DNA from 2 places in the Desulfofarcimen acetoxidans DSM 771 genome. Region 2 is predicted to be linked to the other one. Evidence: predicted binding sites of a transcription regulator. Region 2 holds the regulator's gene; the other holds the start of a gene.
The links. Region 2 encodes LexA, which represses DNA repair genes until DNA is damaged. Its sites were predicted from a motif close to CNAACANNTGTTNG; they were not measured.
Positions count from the first base shown of each region.

Region 1: a site for LexA is predicted at 7,985-7,998, ahead of recA (recombinase RecA). Genes of this name have one in related genera too.

Region 1 covers NC_013216.1:3,299,115-3,308,705, reverse strand. Annotated here, with positions in the region: gene DTOX_RS15100 (helix-turn-helix domain-containing protein) at 1-88, shown strand, start outside; gene DTOX_RS15095 (YajQ family cyclic di-GMP-binding protein) at 292-789, shown strand; gene rimO (30S ribosomal protein S12 methylthiotransferase RimO) at 815-2,155, shown strand; gene pgsA (CDP-diacylglycerol--glycerol-3-phosphate 3-phosphatidyltransferase) at 2,152-2,697, shown strand; gene DTOX_RS15080 (hypothetical protein) at 2,851-3,411, shown strand; gene DTOX_RS15075 (AAA family ATPase) at 3,395-4,876, shown strand; gene DTOX_RS15070 (competence/damage-inducible protein A) at 5,009-6,271, shown strand; gene DTOX_RS15065 (DEAD/DEAH box helicase) at 6,276-7,895, shown strand; gene recA (recombinase RecA) at 8,027-9,058, shown strand; gene DTOX_RS15055 (regulatory protein RecX) at 9,087-9,545, shown strand.
Region 2 covers NC_013216.1:2,304,484-2,314,074, reverse strand. Annotated here, with positions in the region: gene DTOX_RS10515 (acetyl-CoA hydrolase/transferase family protein) at 1-221, shown strand, start outside; gene DTOX_RS10510 (Fe-S-containing hydro-lyase) at 307-867, opposite strand; gene DTOX_RS10505 (fumarate hydratase) at 913-1,758, opposite strand; gene lexA (transcriptional repressor LexA) at 1,915-2,535, shown strand; gene DTOX_RS10495 (methionine gamma-lyase family protein) at 2,540-3,781, opposite strand; gene DTOX_RS10490 (AAA family ATPase) at 3,778-4,749, opposite strand; gene hfq (RNA chaperone Hfq) at 4,861-5,103, opposite strand; gene miaA (tRNA (adenosine(37)-N6)-dimethylallyltransferase MiaA) at 5,155-6,135, opposite strand; gene DTOX_RS10475 (class I SAM-dependent methyltransferase) at 6,128-6,925, opposite strand; gene mutL (DNA mismatch repair endonuclease MutL) at 6,948-8,867, opposite strand; gene DTOX_RS10465 (histone deacetylase family protein) at 8,893-9,591, opposite strand, start outside.

The sequences.
Region 1 (9,591 bases), 990 kb from region 2:
CGTGGGTGAAAAAGGAGAGCCAAAAGATTTTACTGTTGATAAGCAGTATTCAGGCATAGGAAAAACTGCACAGAATAATCCCACCTGAGATACCAGGTGGTTTTTTTTTGCAGGCTAGTACAAGTGCCTGTGGCTGTCTCGAAAGTCATTTAAGGCAACTTTCTTGTACTCTGGGAGATGCTTAAGATTCAAAATGATAAACTTACTGAAACTTTACTCTTATCGCCTTTGATATGATATCATATTATGATATAATAAAGACTTGATAATGTGAGAGGTTGGTGAAGCATTTTGGCTAAGGACAATTCCTTTGATGTTGTATCAGTGGTTAACCTGCAGGAAGTGGATAATGCGATTAACCAAGCTGTCAAAGAAATAAATAACCGCTTTGATTTTAAAGGCAGCAAGACGAAAATTAGCTTTGAAAACGATCAGATTACCATTGTTTCCGATGATGATTTTAAGTTGAAAAATGCCAAGGATGTTCTGGAAACCAAACTGGTTAAGCGGGGTATAGATTTAAAGGCATTAAAGTATGGCAAACTTGAGGAGGCAGCCGGCAATACTGTGCGGCAGAGGGCCGATCTAATACAGGGGATTGACAAGGATAAGGCCAAAATTATTACAAAGGCTTTAAAGAACAGTAAAATCAAGGTACAGTCTGCCTTTCAGGATGATCAGGTTAGAATCAGCGGTAAAAACCGTGATGATTTGCAGGCAGCCATGCAGTTGATTAAAGAGCAAGATTTAGGCATGCCCATTCAATTTGTTAATTTCAGAACTTTTTAGGACAGGGAAGGAAGACATTTTTTATATGACTTTAAAAGTTGGCATAGTCAGTCTTGGCTGTGCAAAAAACCTGGTAGACACTGAAATTATGCTGGGTTTCTTGAAGCGGGCCGGTTATTCTATTACCAATCGTGAAAAGGATGCGGAGGTTCTGGTTGTTAATACCTGTGGTTTTATTACAGAGGCTAAAGAGGAAGCAATTAATACTATTTTAGAAATGGCCCAGTTTAAGTTGGGCGGCAAATGCCGGGCTCTTTTGGTGGCAGGTTGCCTGGCCCAGAGATATGCTCCCGAACTGCTGAAAGAAATGCCAGAAATAGACGGAATTCTGGGTATTGGCAGCATCGGGCAAATTGTTTCGGTAATCGAGCGTGTTTTGGCCGGGGAAAGAGTGCGGGAAGTTGGGGCGCCGGAATATGTTTTTGCAGAAACAGCGAGAATATTGGCTACACCACCCTATACTGCTTATTTGAAAATTGCCGAGGGCTGTGACAACAAGTGCTCCTATTGTGCCATACCCGGTATTCGCGGAAGTTTTCTCAGTCGAAAGATTGATTCAATTAAAAAAGAAGCTGCCGCTTTGGCCGCTCAGGGTGTCAGGGAAGCTGTTCTCATAGCTCAGGATACGACAAAATACGGTTTTGATTTGTATGGGAAGTTTTCTTTATCTAATTTAATCAAGGAATTAACTCTGATTAACGATATAGAATGGATTAGGCTGCTCTATTGTTATCCCAGTAAATTTACACCGGAATTGATAGATGTTCTGGCTTCTGAGAAGAAGGTTTGCCGTTATCTGGATATCCCTCTGCAGCATGCCAGTGATTCTATACTGTTGAGTATGAACAGGAGCGGGACAGCGGAGCAAAACAGGCGGCTTATTGAGAAGTTGCGCCAGGCTGTTTCCGGTATAGCGCTGCGTACTTCTTTTATTGTCGGTTTTCCGGGAGAGACTGAAGCTGATTTTCAAACACTGCTTGATTATATGCAGGAAATAAGATTTGACAGGGTAGGTATTTTTGTTTATTCTCCTGAGGAGGATACTCCTGCTGCTGCACTGGATAACCAGATTGCTGAGGATATCAAACAGGATCGCTATGAACGGGCTATGCTGCTGCAGCAAAAAATCTCTCTGGAGAATAACAGGCGAAAAGTAGGAAGTGTTGTCTCTGTTTTAATAGAGGGTATTGCTCGAAATAAGGAAGAGGGAAATTTTACATATACCGGCCGGAGCGAGTTTGACGCGCCCGGTATTGACGGAAAGGTGCTTGTAGAGACTCAAGAGAAGCTTTCAGCAGGTGAAATTGTTCCGGTACTTATTAAAAAAGCTTACGAGTATGACCTGATAGGGGAGTTAACCAGATGAATTTACCTAACCGGCTGACCGTAACCAGAATATTTCTTGTACCGGTTTTTTTAGCTATTTTGTCATTGAAGGTACCGTATGGAGATTATATTGCCGCCGGTGTTTTTATTTTAGCTGCCAGTACTGACGGGTTGGATGGGTATATTGCCAGGAAGAGAAAAATGGTTACCCGTTTGGGTAAATTTATGGATCCTCTGGCTGATAAACTAATGATCTCAGCCGCGCTGATAGCCCTGGTTGAACTGGGTACTATACCGGCCTGGATAGCGGTTTTGATTATTGGCAGGGAACTGGTGGTAACCGGTTTGCGGGCTGTGGCAGCAGCGGATGGCACTGTGATTTCAGCCAGCAAGCTGGGAAAAATCAAAACTGTTACTCAGATTATTGCTATAGTAGCTATGTTTTTACACGATTTTCCTTTCAATATGATTGAAGTTCCGATAGGAAATATAGCTATGGGATTAGCGGTGCTTTTTACAATTTGGTCGGGTGTCGATTATATTGTGCGCTCCTGGCATCTTCTCAAGAAGGAAGGGATATGACTGCCGCCATTAAGCTTTTATCTGAGCAATTGATTAATAATAAAATATATGGATTTCGGTTTTGTGGTAACCGTTTCATAAGGAGTTTTATGCAAATACGTGGTATAATCAAGTGATACTAATAATTTCAGACGGAAAGGGAGATATGGTAGTATGAAATTGCATGGTCTCCGAATTCCAGTAGTAGTTTTGAGTCTTTTGCTGGGACTTTCCCTGTTTTTCGGTTGCCAGTGGTTATACCAAAAATATAATTATAAACAGCCTTTAGTTGCCTCTTTGAGTGAAAACAAAGCTGTACTATCCTACGAAGTTGACGATAAGCATGATCAACTGCTGATAGAAGTACGAATGTCCACACCTAACCTGATGGAGGATTATAAAAAGCTCTATACTAAATTGGATGCTATCATGGGTAAAAAGCCTTTTATCCTGAAGTTGACTGACGATAGGGACAGTGAACTGATCAAAGCCTATTACAACAGCCAGTATGCCATTTATCAGGCTATCAGCAGGGGAACCTATCAGGAAATGGCTGCCGTAATAAATAAAGAAAGTATTGCTCTAGGCGTTGAATCGAAAGTTTTTATTGATCGAGACAATATTTATCTTCAGATGAAACACAACAACCACGAATTAAATGAAATTGTACCAAGAAATCCTTCTTCATCAGCAGCAATGGCCGGAGGTGAGCTTTTTAATGCTGAAGGAAATTAGTTTGGGTTTTCTTTTAGCTTTTCTGGTTTTTTTAGCTATAGCCGGTTATGATATTATTCCTTTAATGGTTATTTTAGCCGCTTTGGCGGCCATGTTTTATTTTGTGCGCAGTAAAGGACTGCTGAGCGGCAATTTTGAGACAACAGTTGCCTCTTTATCCCGCCCGGAAGTGGCTTTTTCCGATATAGGCGGTCAGAATGCAGCTATCAATGAACTGAGGGAAGCTTTGGACTTTATTAAGAGTTTTGATAAAATCAAGGAAATGGGCATCAGGCCGCTTAAAGGTATTTTGTTAACCGGTCCGCCCGGGACAGGAAAAACCTTGCTGGCCAAAGCTGCGGCCAATTACACTGATTCCGCCTTTTTAGCTGCCAGTGGCTCGGAGTTTATTGAGATGTATGCCGGTGTGGGTGCCCAAAGAGTAAGGAAACTCTTTCAGTCTGCCAGAGAAGCGGCATTAAAAATGAAAAAAAATAACGCGGTTATCTTTATTGATGAGATTGAAGTGCTGGGAGGCAAGCGAGGTTCAACCAGCAGTCATATGGAGTATGACCAAACAATTAACCAGTTGTTGTGTGAGATGGACGGTATGAAAGTGGATGACCGTGTGCGCTTGCTTGTATTAGCGGCAACCAATCGTGCTGATATGCTGGATACGGCTCTCACCAGACCGGGCCGGTTTGACAGGCAGGTTAAGGTGCATTTGCCTGATAAAGACGGTCGTTTAGAGATATTGAAGCTGCATACCGGTAATAAACCTCTGGCGGAAGATGTATGTCTGGATAGCGTGGCCAAGGAATGTTTCGGTTTTTCCGGCGCTCACTTGGAAAGCATGGCCAATGAAGCGGCGATTTTGGCCATGCGTGAAGGTTCCAAGGCAATTTCTTATTGTCATTTTCTGGAGGCTGTTGATAAAGTAATGATGGGTGCTAAACTGGATCGGAAACCTTCAGCCAGTGAATTAAAACGTGTAGCTTTTCACGAGACAGGCCATGCTGTTATTGGTGAAATGGTTCGTCCTGGCTCGGTTTCTACTGTTACAATTACACCAAGGGGTGACGCTCTGGGATATATACGTCAGACTGACGAGAATGACAGTTATATGTATACCAAGGATTACCTGGAAGATAGGATAGCTGTCACTCTGGCCGGTGCCGTAGCGGAGGAATTGATGCTGGGCCACCGCAGTACCGGTGCAGCCAATGATTTTGAGCATGCGGTACAGGCAGCTAATACGATTATTCGTTCAGGCATGTCGGAATTAGGTGTGGTATCTCTGGAGGATATACCGAAGGATTTAAAGCATAAGGTGCTTACTTCTATTATCAGAGAGCAGGAGAACAGGGTCAGGGAATACCTGGAGCAATCGAAGGATTTACTGCTGCAGATCGTTGATGTTTTGCTGGATAAGGAAAAAATTACCGGTGATTATTTGAGGCGGGTAGTCCGGGCAAAAGCTGCTTGAATAAAGTAAAAGATGACCTGAATAAAAATGATCGTATGTGTGATAATATTGTAAGGCCGTCGAAAATTTGTTTTTTGACGGCCAATTTTCAATTTGTTATATGTTGGGTTACTTTTTGTGTGGGGGCAGTATATGAGAGCTGAAATTATTTTTACAGGTACGGAACTGCTTAACGGCCAGGTATTGAATACTCACGGACGTTATTTAGGAGAAAAATTGTCCAAAATGGGAGTAGAGACCCTTTTACATATTGCGGTGGGCGACAGTCGTGAACGGATGACGGAAGTTTTTTGTTCTGCTTTGCTCCGTTCTGATTTGATTATTATAACAGGTGGCCTGGGACCTACTACCGATGATTTGACCAAAGAGGTGGTAGCGGAAGTGCTGGGTTTGTCCATGGTTTTGGACGAGGCTGTTCTGGAAAAGGTGCGGTCATATTTCATTACCCGAGGTAGGAGTATTCCGGAATGTATTCGTAAAGAAGCGTTTTTTCCGGAAGGTGCCAGGCTTTTTGACAATCCGGTCGGTTCTGCGCCGGGAATTTTGATTGAGAGGAACACGAAAAAAATTATATGCCTGCCCGGGCCGCCTAAAGAATTAATCCCTACTTTTGAAGGATTCGTTCCTGCTTATCTGGTAAAATCCTTGGGGCAAGGTGAGGTGACCCTAACTGCTTTGTTTAGGCTGACAGGTCTTACCGAACCGGATGTACAGGATATTTTGAGCGATTTATGCCTGGCTGAAAATCCCGGTATTGCTTTTTTAGCTATGCCGGGTGAAGTGCAGGTGCGCATCAGTGCCAGAGCCGCTGAACCGGAGGCTAAGAGACTGGTAGCTGAATTGGCCGAAAAGGTTGAAGCCAGATTAGGCGGTTATATTTTCGCCAGGGATGAGGATGTTCCGGAAGAGCTTGTAGGCAGCCTGCTGCTGGGAAGAGGTTTAACTATTGGCCTGGCAGAATCTTGTACGGGTGGCTTAATAGCCGGTAGGCTAACCGCTGTTCCCGGCAGTTCACACTACCTGCTGGGTGGTGTAGTTGCCTACAGTAATATGGTTAAGGAAAAAGTTTTAGGTGTACCGGCTCAAATTTTGGAGCGCTACGGGGCGGTCAGTAAACAAACTGCCCTGCTTATGGCCAAAGGCGCGCGTGATCTTATTGGCTCTGATTTGGGCCTTTCTGTTACCGGTATTGCCGGTCCGGACGGGGGGAGTGATGAAAAGCCCGTAGGATTGGTCTATATTGCACTGGCAGACAGGACAGACGCCTGGTGCGGAAAGTTTAATTTTGCCGGCAGGAGAGAGTCAATCCGGCGCGGGGTGTCTAATATGGCCTTAAATATGGTTAAACTTTATTTATCAGATAAAGAAAATATGAGTACATTAAAGAGGAGTTAAGTATATGGCATTACGAAATACACCAAATAAGGCAGCGGCAAAATTCGGCGAGCTGACCTTAAACAGCCGCATTGTTCAGGCTTTAGTAAACATGGGATTTGAAGAACCCACTCCCATTCAGCAAAAGACAATTCCTATTTCACTGGAAGGAAAGGATATAATCGGCCAGGCTCAGACCGGAACGGGTAAAACCGCTGCTTTTGCTATTCCTGTCTTAGAAAAGATTGATAGCCGGCGAAACGGGGTACAGGCCCTGATTATAACTCCAACCAGGGAGTTGGCTATTCAGGTAGCCGAGGAAATCTCCAATATCGGCAAATACTGCCGCATACGTGCCTTGCCTATTTACGGCGGACAGTCTATAGACAGGCAGATTAAGGCTCTAAAGCAGCAAAGGGTGCAGATTGTTATAGGCACCCCGGGACGGCTTTTGGATCACCTGCGCCGTGGTACTCTTAGATTGGAACAAGTTGCCACGGTTGTTTTGGATGAAGCGGATGAAATGCTGGACATGGGCTTCATTGAAGATATCGAAGCTATATTAAACCAGACTCCGACGACCAGGCAAACATTTTTGTTTTCTGCGACTATCCCGGAAGAAATATTGAGACTGTCCAGAAAATACTTGAATAGTCCCGAGTTTATTACTGTGAGCAGAAATAATTTGACAGTGCCTTTGATTGAGCAGGTATATTATGAAACCAGAGAGAGTACTAAGCTGGACGCTCTGGCCCGCCTGTTGGATGCACTGGATATTTCTCTGGCCATTATATTTTGCCGGACTAAGCGGGGCGTGGATGAGCTGGTGGCTTCGCTGCAGGTGCGGGGCTACCAGGCAGCCGGATTGCACGGTGATTTGAGCCAGTACCAGCGCAATCACGTTATGCGCCAGTTTAAGGCGGGTCAGGTGGAGTTTTTGGTGGCTACCGATGTAGCGGCCCGCGGTTTGGATATAGAGAATGTATCCCATGTAATTAACTTTGATGTGCCCCAGGATCCTGAATTCTATGTGCATAGAATCGGGCGCACCGGCCGGGCAGGGAAAACCGGCATGGCTATTTCTCTGGTCAGTCCCAGGGATTTTCGCCAGCTGCGTTTAATAGAAAAAATCACCAAGTCACGCGTCAAGCGGGAGCATTTGCCTGGCCTGGCTGATTTAACGGAACGCCGCAAGGAAATGATCAAGAGCCAATTAATCAGAGTTATTGAAGATTCTAACCTGGCTTATTACCGTTCAGTGGTTGATCCGCTGGTAGATGAATATGATCCCATTGATATAGCGGCGGCAGCCCTGAAGCTGGGTTATGACCTGGAAACAGGTGATGATATTGAGAAAACTGAGTCATCCCCTGCCTATTATGATACCGGGGCGGGTCCGGGCATGGTCAGATTATTCATGACTCTTGGCCGCAAAGATAATATTTCGCCCGGTGAGCTTGTCAGGGTTTTGAGTGAAGAGACAGGTATTCCTGAACACATGGTAGGGGATGTCAGAATATATGAGAAGTTTACCTTTACCGAGGTTCCTGAGGAATGGGCTAATTGTGTTATTGGCAGCCTGAACAAGCAGAGCATCAAAGGTCGCCGTATCTGTGTTGAGCCGGCACGAGGGAGAAATAATTGAGCTACTCCGGCATATGTGCTGCATGATTAGCCCATTGCAGCAGTTAATTATTGCTTGACAGATATCATTGGTAAAAAATATAATTAACGCGAACAAATGTTTTGCATTAAGAAAGGGGGTTTTCATTTTTGATGCAGCAAGACAAGCAAAAAGCTTTGGAACGCGCTCTGGCCGATATTGAGAAGCAGTTCGGCAAAGGGGCTGTTATGAAACTTGGCGAGTCTCCGGCAAAGAATGTGGAGGTTATTTCCACAGGTGTTTTATCTCTTGATATTGCTCTTGGTATTGGTGGTGTTCCCAGGGGCAGAGTTGTTGAGATATACGGGCCTGAGTCTTCCGGTAAAACAACTGTGGCGCTGCATGTAGTTGCCGAAGCCCAGAAAGATGGGGGGATGGCAGCGTTTGTGGATGCGGAGCATGCCCTGGATCCGACTTATGCCCAAAAACTGGGCGTAGATATTGAAAATTTGCTGGTTTCCCAGCCTGATACGGGTGAGCAGGCGCTGGAAATTGCCGAAGCTCTGGTGCGCAGCGGGGCGGTTGATGTTATTGTGGTGGATTCAGTAGCCGCTCTGGTGCCCAGGGCGGAGATTGAAGGTGATATGGGTGATTCACATGTAGGTTTGCAGGCCCGTTTGATGTCGCAGGCCCTGCGCAAACTTACCGGTGTGGTCAGCAAATCCAACTGCACAATCATATTCATTAATCAACTGAGAGAAAAAGTAGGAGTAATGTTTGGCAATCCTGAGACAACTCCGGGGGGAAGGGCGCTAAAGTTCTACTCGTCAATCAGGCTGGATGTGCGTAAAGGTGAGCCTATAAAACAGGGTGCTGATTTTACCGGTAATCGCACAAAAGTTAAAGTCGTGAAAAATAAGATGGCTCCGCCTTTTAAACAGGCAGAGTTTGACATTATGTTTGGAACCGGTATTTCCCGTGAAGGCACACTGCTGGATGTGGCTGTTGATCTCAATATTATTAATAAGAGCGGTGCCTGGTATTCTTATAATAATGAGCGCCTGGGCCAGGGCAGGGAAAATGTTAAGGATTTATTGAAAGAAAAGCAGGAGATGGCGCGGGAAATTGAACAAAAGGTGCGGGCTCTGGTAAATGTGGCTCCGCAACAACCGGCCGGTCCGGAGCAAAGTGATTTGTCTGTGTAGGATTACAGTTTAGCGGGGATGAAGAGAAATGCCGGGGCAACTTGAAAAGGCCAAACACTATGCTTTAAACCTGCTGAGTTATCGCAGGAGATCAGAAGAAGAAGTGAGAAACAGGCTGCGCAAAGCGGAATTCGAAGCAGTTGTAATTGAAGAGACAATGGGTTTTCTAAAGGAGTATAATTATATTAATGATCGCGACTTTGCCGGGAGTTGGGTAAATGACCGCCTTGCTTTGAAACCTGTTGGACGCAGACGTTTAAGATGGGAACTGCAGCAGAAGGGTGTTGCCAGGGATATTATTGAACAGGCCGTCAATATAATTGACGAAAATGATGAATATAATATGGCTTTGCAACTGGTAAGAAAAAAGTTTTCTACTGATATAAATTGCACTTCGACTAAAATCGCCTCTTTTTTGCAGCGTCGCGGTTTTTCTGCCGGTGTAATTATAACTATATGCAATAATATACACGGTAAAGGCCTCTAAGCCTTGACATGGACTAAAAAAATCTGTACAATATCACTGGGAGAAA
Region 2 (9,591 bases):
AATCACGTATTAACCCTTTATTAACCTCAGGTGCAATCGTTACCACTCCTCGTACTGTAGTTCAATATGTGGTTACTGAAAACGGTATTGTTAACTTAAAAGGAAAATCCACCTGGGAAAGAGCTGAAGCACTGATTTCTCTGGCCCACCCGGATTTCCATGAGCAACTTGCTAAAGATGCAGAGAAAATGGGTATTTGGAGAAAGAGCAATAAAAAATAGTTCTGGGTTAATGGGAAACCCGTACCACTTTCTTTAGTGATACGGGTTTGTTGTTTGTTTGGTTTATACTGTATGCAGCAAGTCCCTAATTACATATTTTATTAGAGGAATATCTATTCCTGCCCTCTGTATATAAGTCTCCCCCGTAAATATCATTAACCACAATTAGCGGGAAGTCTTCAACTTCCAGTTCGTAAATTGCTTCCGGTCCCAGTTCCGGATAGGCAATTACACTGGATTTTTTTATACATTTGGCAATTAGTGCCCCAGCACCACCTACAGCCGCAAAATATACTGCTTTATATTCTATACCAGCCTTTATTACTTCAGCCGATCTATAACCCTTACCAATTGTTCCCTTTAAACCACGGGACAATAATTCAGGAGTATAGCTGTCCATGCGACCACTGGTGGTAGGACCTGCAGAACCTATAACCTGCCCGGGTTTAGCCGGGGCTGGACCAACATAATATAGTACTTGGCCCAAAAGGTTAAAAGGCAACATCTCACCCTTCTCTATTAATTCCATCAACTTTTTATGAGCTGCGTCACGTCCCGTATAAAGCTTTCCGTTCAACAGTATTTGCTGGCCGCTTTTCAGCTGCTCTACTGCTTTATTATTTAACGGGGTAAATATTTTTTGCATAACAATCTCCTTATGTTAATTAATTTTTTCTAAAGAAAAAACCGGCTAAAGAAATCTTGTTTTATGTCTACTGGCATGACAGTTTATGTTAACTGCTACAGGCAAGCTGGCTATATGTGCCGGAAATATTTCTATATGCACTGCCAGTGCGGTTGTAACCCCGCCAAAGCCCTGTGGCCCTATACCCAGTTTATTAATATCAATAAGAAGTTCTTCCTCTAATTTTGCTATATCTCCTATACTGTTCTTTTCTCCAACAGGTCTTAAAAGCGCTTCCTTGGCTAAAAGAGCCACCTTCTCAAGCGTTCCCCCAATTCCCACACCTACTATGACAGGCGGACAGGAATTAGGGCCAGCCGTGGCTACTTGCTCCAGTATAAATTTCTTTACCCCATTTACTCCTTCTGACGGCTTTAGCATTTTCACAGCACTCATATTTTCACTGCCGCCACCTTTTGGAACGACAGTAATTTTTAACTGGTTGCCGGGAACAATTTTAGTATGTATAACACCTGGTGTATTATCCCCTGTATTCACCCTCTCCAGTGGATGATTGACTATGGATTTCCTCAAATAGCCTTTCATATAACCCTGCCTGATACCCTCGTCGACAGCTTCATATAAGTCGCCACCGAATAAATGCACCTCCTGCCCGATTTCAAGAAAGATCACTGTGAAACCAGTATCCTGGCAAATCGGCATTTCCTCTGTGGAAGCAATGTCAGCATTGGTTACAAGTTGCTGCAGAATACCTTTTCCCACAGGTGAAATTTCCTTTTCCACGGCGTTTTGCAAAGCTGAGCGCACGTCATTACCCAGATGATAATTTGCCTCCATACATAACTCAGCTACATTTGCTGTTACATCCTGAACGGAAATATTTCTGATCATAGAAAGACACCTCTGATTTTTTATATCAAATATTCAACAAGAAGTTCAATAATTCCTGTAATAAATTGCGAACAAATGTTTTTTAAAAAAATTTTAATATGTTATAATACAGATGTTATAATAAAAATTATAATACTATGCCAAGGCAGGTGTCGTGTGATCAAACCTATTACCACCCAAAGAGAAGAAGCCATTTTAGACGTTATAAAGCAAACAATCCGCCATAAAGGTTATCCCCCTTCTGTTCGTGAAATCGGAGTGGCTGTTGGTCTGAGCTCCAGTTCAACAGTTCACGGCTACTTAAGAAAACTGGAAATGAAAGGATTGCTTCGCCGGGATCCTACAAAACCCAGGGCTATTGAGGTTCTGGACAGGACAGAAAAGGAGAGTATAGATTTTAATATCCTAAATATACCTATCATAGGAAAAGTATCTGCCGGTTCTCCTGTCCTAGCCATTGAAAATCAGGAAGGTAATTTGCAATTACCTCTGGATTATACAGGTGCGGGTAATTTTTTTCTGCTCAGAGTTAAAGGCAAAAGCATGATCGAAGCCGGTATTTTCGAAGGGGATTTGGTTTTGGTTCGTCAACAGCCTGCAGCTGAAAACGGAGACATTATTGTTGCCTTACTGGAAGAGAATGCAACAGTCAAAAGATTCTTTAAAGAAAAAGAATATATACGCCTCCAACCGGAAAATAAGCTATTATCGCCAATACTCGTGAAAGAGGTTCAGATTCTGGGCAAGGTTGTTGGGGTAATCCGTAAATATTATTAACTTATTAACCTAACCCAAGCACAAACTTGGCCGCGGACAGCACACCCAACTTTACATATTGCCTGGATAAACCTCCTTGCAGGTAAACTATGAAAGGCCGGCGAATCGGCGCGTCAGCTGTCAGTTCTAAAGAAGCACCCTGAACAAAAGTGCCGGCAGCCATAATTACCTGATCACCATAACCAGGCATGTCCCACGGTTCCGGAATAACATGAGCATCTACCGGTGAAGCTTTTTGAATTCCCCGACAAAAAGCAATTACCTTTTCCGGCGAACCTAGTTCCACGGCTTGAATAATATCTGTCCTATAATCCTCAGCGGCAGGAAAAACTCTAAACCGTAGTCGTTCAAAAAGTTTGGCTGTAAACACTGCTCCTTTAAGTGATTCGTTAACAATATGGGGAGAAATAAAAAGTCCTTGATATAATAGTCGCTGAAAATCAGGTGAAGGACCGACCTCAGCTCCGATGCCCGGGGCTGTCCAACGGTTGGCGGCCAATTCAACAAGCTCACTGCGACCCACAATATAACCACCTGTAGGAGCCAACCCCCCACCAGGATTTTTAATCAATGAACCGGCAACCAAATCAGCTCCTACATCACAAGGTTCTAATGTCTCTACAAACTCTCCGTAGCAGTTGTCCACAAAAACAATTATGGAGGGCCAGTTCTGCTTAACAAAACTGCATAATTCACCTATTTGTGCTACCGTTAAAGCAGGACGTTCCGAATAACCTCTGGACCTTTGCAGCATAATACATTTAGTTTGTGAGCTAACAGCTTCCTTCAATTTTTCATAATCCAGTTTTCCATCCGGCAATAATTCAACCTGGCGATAAGCGATGCCAAATTCTTTTAAAGAACCGCCCCCGCTGCCCCTGATACCTATAATTTCTTCAAGTGTATCATAAGGAGTCCCGGTTGCTGAAACCAGCTCATCTCCAGGACGCAGGATACCAAATAGGCAAATGGCCATTGCATGAGTACCTGAGACGATTTGACTGCGTACTAAAGCTGCTTCAGCACCAAAGATGCGTGCATATAACTTCTCTAAAATCTCCCGGCCCATATCGTTATAACCGTAACCTGAGGAACTCTTTAAATGAAAATCGCTGACCTTTTCTTCTTGAAAAGCAGCCAAAACTTTGCTGTGATTAATCCACGAAGTTTTATCCAATTCACGGTACACAGGCAACAACTCATTTTCTGCTTCCAGCGCCAGCTCTTCCAATTGCTCAAGCTCTATGTACAATTATTAGCCCCCTTAGTGATGCTTTCTGCGATTTTTATATCTTCTCTTTTAATATACATTAATTCTTTTCTTCCGACCTCTTTATCAGGCATTTTAACTAATCTTACCGCCTGGCACCGAATAGCGCGCTCCACAAGATTGCGAACCAACCTGGCATTGCCGCTGTGCCGATGTGTTTTTGCTTCTTTTTCTAATATTATTCTCATCTCTTCAGTAGCACCAGGTGAGAATAGGTACTGCCGCTGTTCCAACATTAAGTTACCAATAGACATGAGTTCGGAAATACTATAGTCAGGAAAATTAATTACGATAGGAATACGAGATCGCAGGCCTGGATTGGTTTCTGTAAACCACTCCATCTCCTCCCTGTAACCGGCCAAAATTAAAATCATCTTATCCTTTTGATCTTCAATACTTTTGACCAGAGTGTCAATAGTTTCTTTACCAAAATCTTTTTCTCCGCCTCGCGCCAGTGAGTAAGCTTCATCTATAAATAAAATTCCCCCCAGAGCTTTCCTAATCTGCTCTTTTGTTCTTTGTGCGGTATGCCCTATATATTCACCAACCAGATCTGCTCTTTCCACCTCGACTAAATGGCCTTTGCTCAATACGCCCAGCTCTTTAAAAAGTTTGCCTATAATGCGTGCTACCGTTGTCTTACCTGTACCGGGATTACCTTTAAAAACCATATGCAGTGATAAAGGTTCCGTAGCTAACTGTTCTTTTTGTCTCCTTTTCTGAATTTCAACAAAGGCATACACTTCATTAATCAACTTTTTCACACATTTTAAACCTACTAGGCTATTTAGTTCACGCAGTACATCTGCAGTAGTATTTTTCTGAGATGAATCCTGGTTTTTATATTTACTTGTACGGTTAATTACATGGATTTTATTAGTCATCGGTAATTCTTTTTTACTGTTTTCATTATTCTGATTGCGCCATATGTTTATTTTCAAAATCAGTTCACCTCTCCGAGCTGCGTTATTAAATTATACGCCCGGAGTTCAATAATTTGACCAAAAAAGCCTCTCCTTTTGAGAGAGACTTTGTTGAATATCAGGCAAACTTTATTAGTTGGTTTTACCCTCAGCAAAAGCAGTATTAACAGGTCTAAGCGGACTTATTGTTGAAATAGCATGCTTATAAACCATAAGCTGTTTGCCTTCGCTTTCCAGGATAACAGTAAAGTTATCAAAGCCCCTAACCATCCCTTTTAATTGAAAACCATTGATTAGAAACATAATTACCGGGATGTTCTCTTTTCTTACTTGATTGAGGAATGCGTCTTGCAAATTAATTTGGGCCTTAGTCATTAGGAGTCCCTCCGTTGGAATTATTTTCTTTTATACTTTATTTTCGACACTTTAGCAGCTTACTCCTGCAACTATCTTAATAATTTCTTGAACAATATCATCCATAGCCGGCTGTCTGCTAATATCAAGCCATGTAATTTTATTATCTCGTTTAAACCATGTTAACTGCCTCTTAGCGAAACGCCTGGTATTGCGTTTTAGCATTTCCACGGCTTCCTCAAGACTCATATTGCCATTTAAATAAGCTCCAAGTTCCTTATAACCAAGACTTTTCATAGAGGTTAATTGTGAAGAATAGCCCCTGTCCAGCAAACCTCGAACCTCTTTCAAAAATCCCTGTTCCATCATTTTATCTATACGTATTTCAATACGCCTGTAAAGTTGAGACCTCTCCATGATTAAACCGAAAATGTGCAATTTATATTTGGGTTTAGTAAATGTGTCCCTATCATGGTAACTGGAAATAGGCCTTCCTGTCTGATCGAAAACTTCCAATGCCCTAATTATACGTTTACGGTCATTACAGTGTATTTTTTCTGCTGCCAATGGATCAACAGTTTTTAAGAGATTATGTATATATTCATTTCCTCGTAGATCTGCCGACTGATTGAGCTTAGCCCTATATTCCCAATTTATTTCAGCACGGCTGAAATTATAATGGTCAGTGATCGAACGGACATACAAACCTGTTCCACCTACCAGAATCGGGCTGCTGCCTCTATTAAATATATCTCTTATATAATTTTCAGCTGCTTCCTGGTACAGTGCCACACTATATTCTTCATCAGGATTAATAATATCCAGCATATAATGAGGTATTCCACACATTTCTTCGATGGTCGGTTTAGCTGTTCCTATATCCATATATCGATAAATCTGCATGGAATCAGCTGAGACTATTTCACCGTTTATAGTTTTAGCCAGCAATACCCCGCACTCAGTTTTCCCAACAGCGGTAGGCCCGACAATAACAATTAACGGTATCGGGTTTTTATTGCCACCAGGTCCTTGACCAGTAGATATATTAATCATTATCTTTATTCTTCACTCCGTAAACTACAGGAGCATATTTGCCTCCCTCTATTCTGTCTATACCAAGCCTGGCAAATTCAGAGCTGCCTCGTCTTTCTTTGACTACAACCCTTTTTCTGGCAACTCTAAGAGCTTCTACCAAAACATCCCGATTCAAGGGAGATAAATCAGCTAACTTTCTTAAAGGTGTCATATTTGAAGATTTATACTTTGGTTGTCTGAACATTGGATCAAAATATACTATATCAAAGCTATTGGCCGCTGTTTGCAATAAGTATTCGTAATGGCTGGCATTTATTACTGTAATATTTCTCATAGTAGAAGAAAGCAATTTACTTTTAAAATTGTAATTTTTTATACCATAACGTACCAGAGCGGCAATAACCGGAGATACTTCCAAACCAAGCACAGTGCCTGAGGTGCCAGTTACAAAAGCAGATACGATAGCATCAGCTCCGAAACCCAGTGTACAATCCAGCACAGAATCTCCAGGCCTAAGATCCATAGCCTTGACCATTTGGTCAGTTTTCCCAGATCTAATATCCTTTATACGCACTGCGGCCATATTGGGATGAAAAAAAAATTCTTCTTCCCCTGTATAATAAAATACTTTATCGGGAGCAGCTACTATAACCCCTGCAACCTGATACTTATCAATCAAGGCGGGCAAGGATAATTTTTCCCTGGGCACCAGCGGATAACCCAGTTCTTTACAGAATCTTTCGGCTAACAGCAATTGGTTGGTGCCGCCTTTATGAGAGGTTGTGATCACACAATGATTTAAGAACACAAAATCAATACCTTCCGGTATATTATCTTTTAAACTTTACGGCCAGTTCTTCCAACGACAAGTGTATCAAGGTCGGCCTGCCATGCGGGCAGGTATAAGGACTTTCAGTTTCCGCCAGTTGTTCCAGCAGTGCCAGCATGGCCGATGGGGTTAATTTCTCACCGGCTTTGACTGCAGCTTTACAGGCCATGGCAGCGGCCATATTTTGTACCAGAACTTCTCTGCCGGTCAAGGAATCTTCTGAAAAATCAAGTATATCGAAAAAAAGATCTTTCTCTTGTCCGGGAGAAACATTTCCTGGCACACCTCTCAGTAAGAATGTACCCTTACCGAATTCTTCTATGATAAAACCTATTTCCTTTAATAAAATAATATGTTTAATTATCAATTCTTCTTCCCGAAAGTTCAGTTCCAAAGTTATCGGGATAAGCAGCATCTGGCTGACAACTTGTCCTTCAGAGAATTGTTTTTGATACTTTTCGAAAAGAATCCTTTCGTGAGCGGCATGCTGGTCAATAATAAATAAGCCTTTATCAGCTGAGGCCAGAATGTATGTAGGCATCAATTGAGCCAGTGGCCACAGAGAAGGAAAAGAAGAATTCTTTTTGTTTACCGGCGCTTTTTCTGAAACAGTTGTGTTTTGCCTCACGATTATTTGAGCCTGGTCTTGCCCGGCTGCCGGATTACGAATATTATTACTCTCCGCTCTTCCGGTTTGGTTATTGACTTGTACGAGCCGGTTGCCAGTCTCTAAATTTTCTTTTGCTTCGGATGCAAGTTTCTTTTCTTCTAAAACAGGTCTTTTATAATGCGAATTATTCTCTTGTGTTGGATTATCTCTCAACTTGGCTTCGGCAATTTTATCAGGAGTAAAATTTAACTTTTCTTGATAGGGTTCACCAACTAAGGTTTTTTGTTTAACAGCCGGTGTTATTTTTAGCTCGGGTATAAGAGAATTAGCTTGTAGAGCTCTTTTTATGGATTCCTTTATTAATTCGGCAATTTCATTTTCCTGTTCAACTCTTACTTCAAGCTTGGCCGGATGTACATTTACATCTACCTTTCCCGGATTAATTGCTAAAGCCAAAATTGTCAGTGGGTACCTGCCAGGCGGCAAAATAGTCCGGTAGGCTTCTTCAATTGCTCTTAAAATGATACTGCTCTTGACCAAACGATGGTTTATAAACAGGGTTTGCTGCTTCCGGTTTCCTCTGTTCACGGAGGGCCTGCTTGTATAGCCGTATATTTTCAGCAAAGCATTTTCTTCTTCCAGTGGAATCAATTCACGGGCAATTTTTATCCCGTATACTGCAGCCACTGCATCTAATAGACTGCCGCTGCCAGGTGCGTAAAAGACATTCCTGCCGTTATGACGCAGTCGAAAACTGACTTCCGGTTTGGCCATAGCCAGGCGATTCACCAGTTCATTAATCCTGGCGGCTTCTGCTGAAGCTGTTTGCATATGTTTTAATCTGGCCGGGGTATTATAAAACAGGTCACTGACAGTTACAGACGTACCGGGCGGACAACCGGCACTGCCGACCGACAGGGTTTTACCGCCGCTTATTTCAAGTCTAATGCCGGAAACACTGTCTTGTGCTCTTGTTTTTAACTCAACCCTGGCTATAGAAGCTATACTGGGCAAAGCCTCTCCCCTGAAACCCATTGTATTTATATTGGTCAGGTCCTCTGCGCTGGCTAATTTACTGGTAGCATGACGGTAAAAAGCCAGAACAGCATCTTCCTCAGACATGCCGGAACCGTTGTCAATTACAGTTATACTTTTCAGACCACCCTCATAGATGTTAATTTCAATAGCACTGGCTCCTGCATCCAAGGAATTTTCCACTAGTTCTTTAACCACCGAGGCAGGTCTTTCCACAACCTCACCCGCGGCAATTTGATTGGCGGTAAGTTCATCTAATATAATGATTTTGGGCAACATTTCACCCCCGACACGGTTAATCTTACAAGGAGGATTCCTGCCTGGATTGCTTGTTATAGATTAAAAATACATCCCTTACCTTATCCTGCATATAAACATAGTCATAGTAACTATTACCCTGCGCTTCACTATAGCTTTTATAGGCTTCTTCCTGGCAACTCCGGCAAGCAGTTATCGGAATCGATATACAAAAGACCTTGCTGTTCTTTCGAGAACCTCTGGCTGCCGTTGATTCTACGGTTAAGTAACCGGAGCAATAACCGCAGCGCTTGATTACCTCTGTTTGGTTCTCGCTGAAGCCGTCAGTATCGTAATAAACCGATTTTTTTCTTTGCCAGTATTGTTTCTTGCCAAAAATTTTATCCAGATCGATTTGATCCCTGTTCCGCCATATTTCCTGCAGCTTAGCTACTGTAGCTTTTATTTCAGTTGTACGCTGTTTGCTGTGCTCTATATTTAATGCATGAGGCTCACGAACATAAGAATAATCCTGTCCCGCCATGGCCAAAATTATGGCCAGATTTACATAAGGCAAAGCCGTCTCAATGGCATAGCCACCTTCCAGTACCGCCAGATCAGGTTTGAGTTTTTCATTCAACAGCGCGTAACCCTGGGCAGTCATACATATGCTGCCCAGAGGGTCAGTGTAATGATTATCCTGGCCAGCCGAATTTATGATAAACTCAGGCTGAAAGTCCCTGAGAACAGGTAAGATAAACTC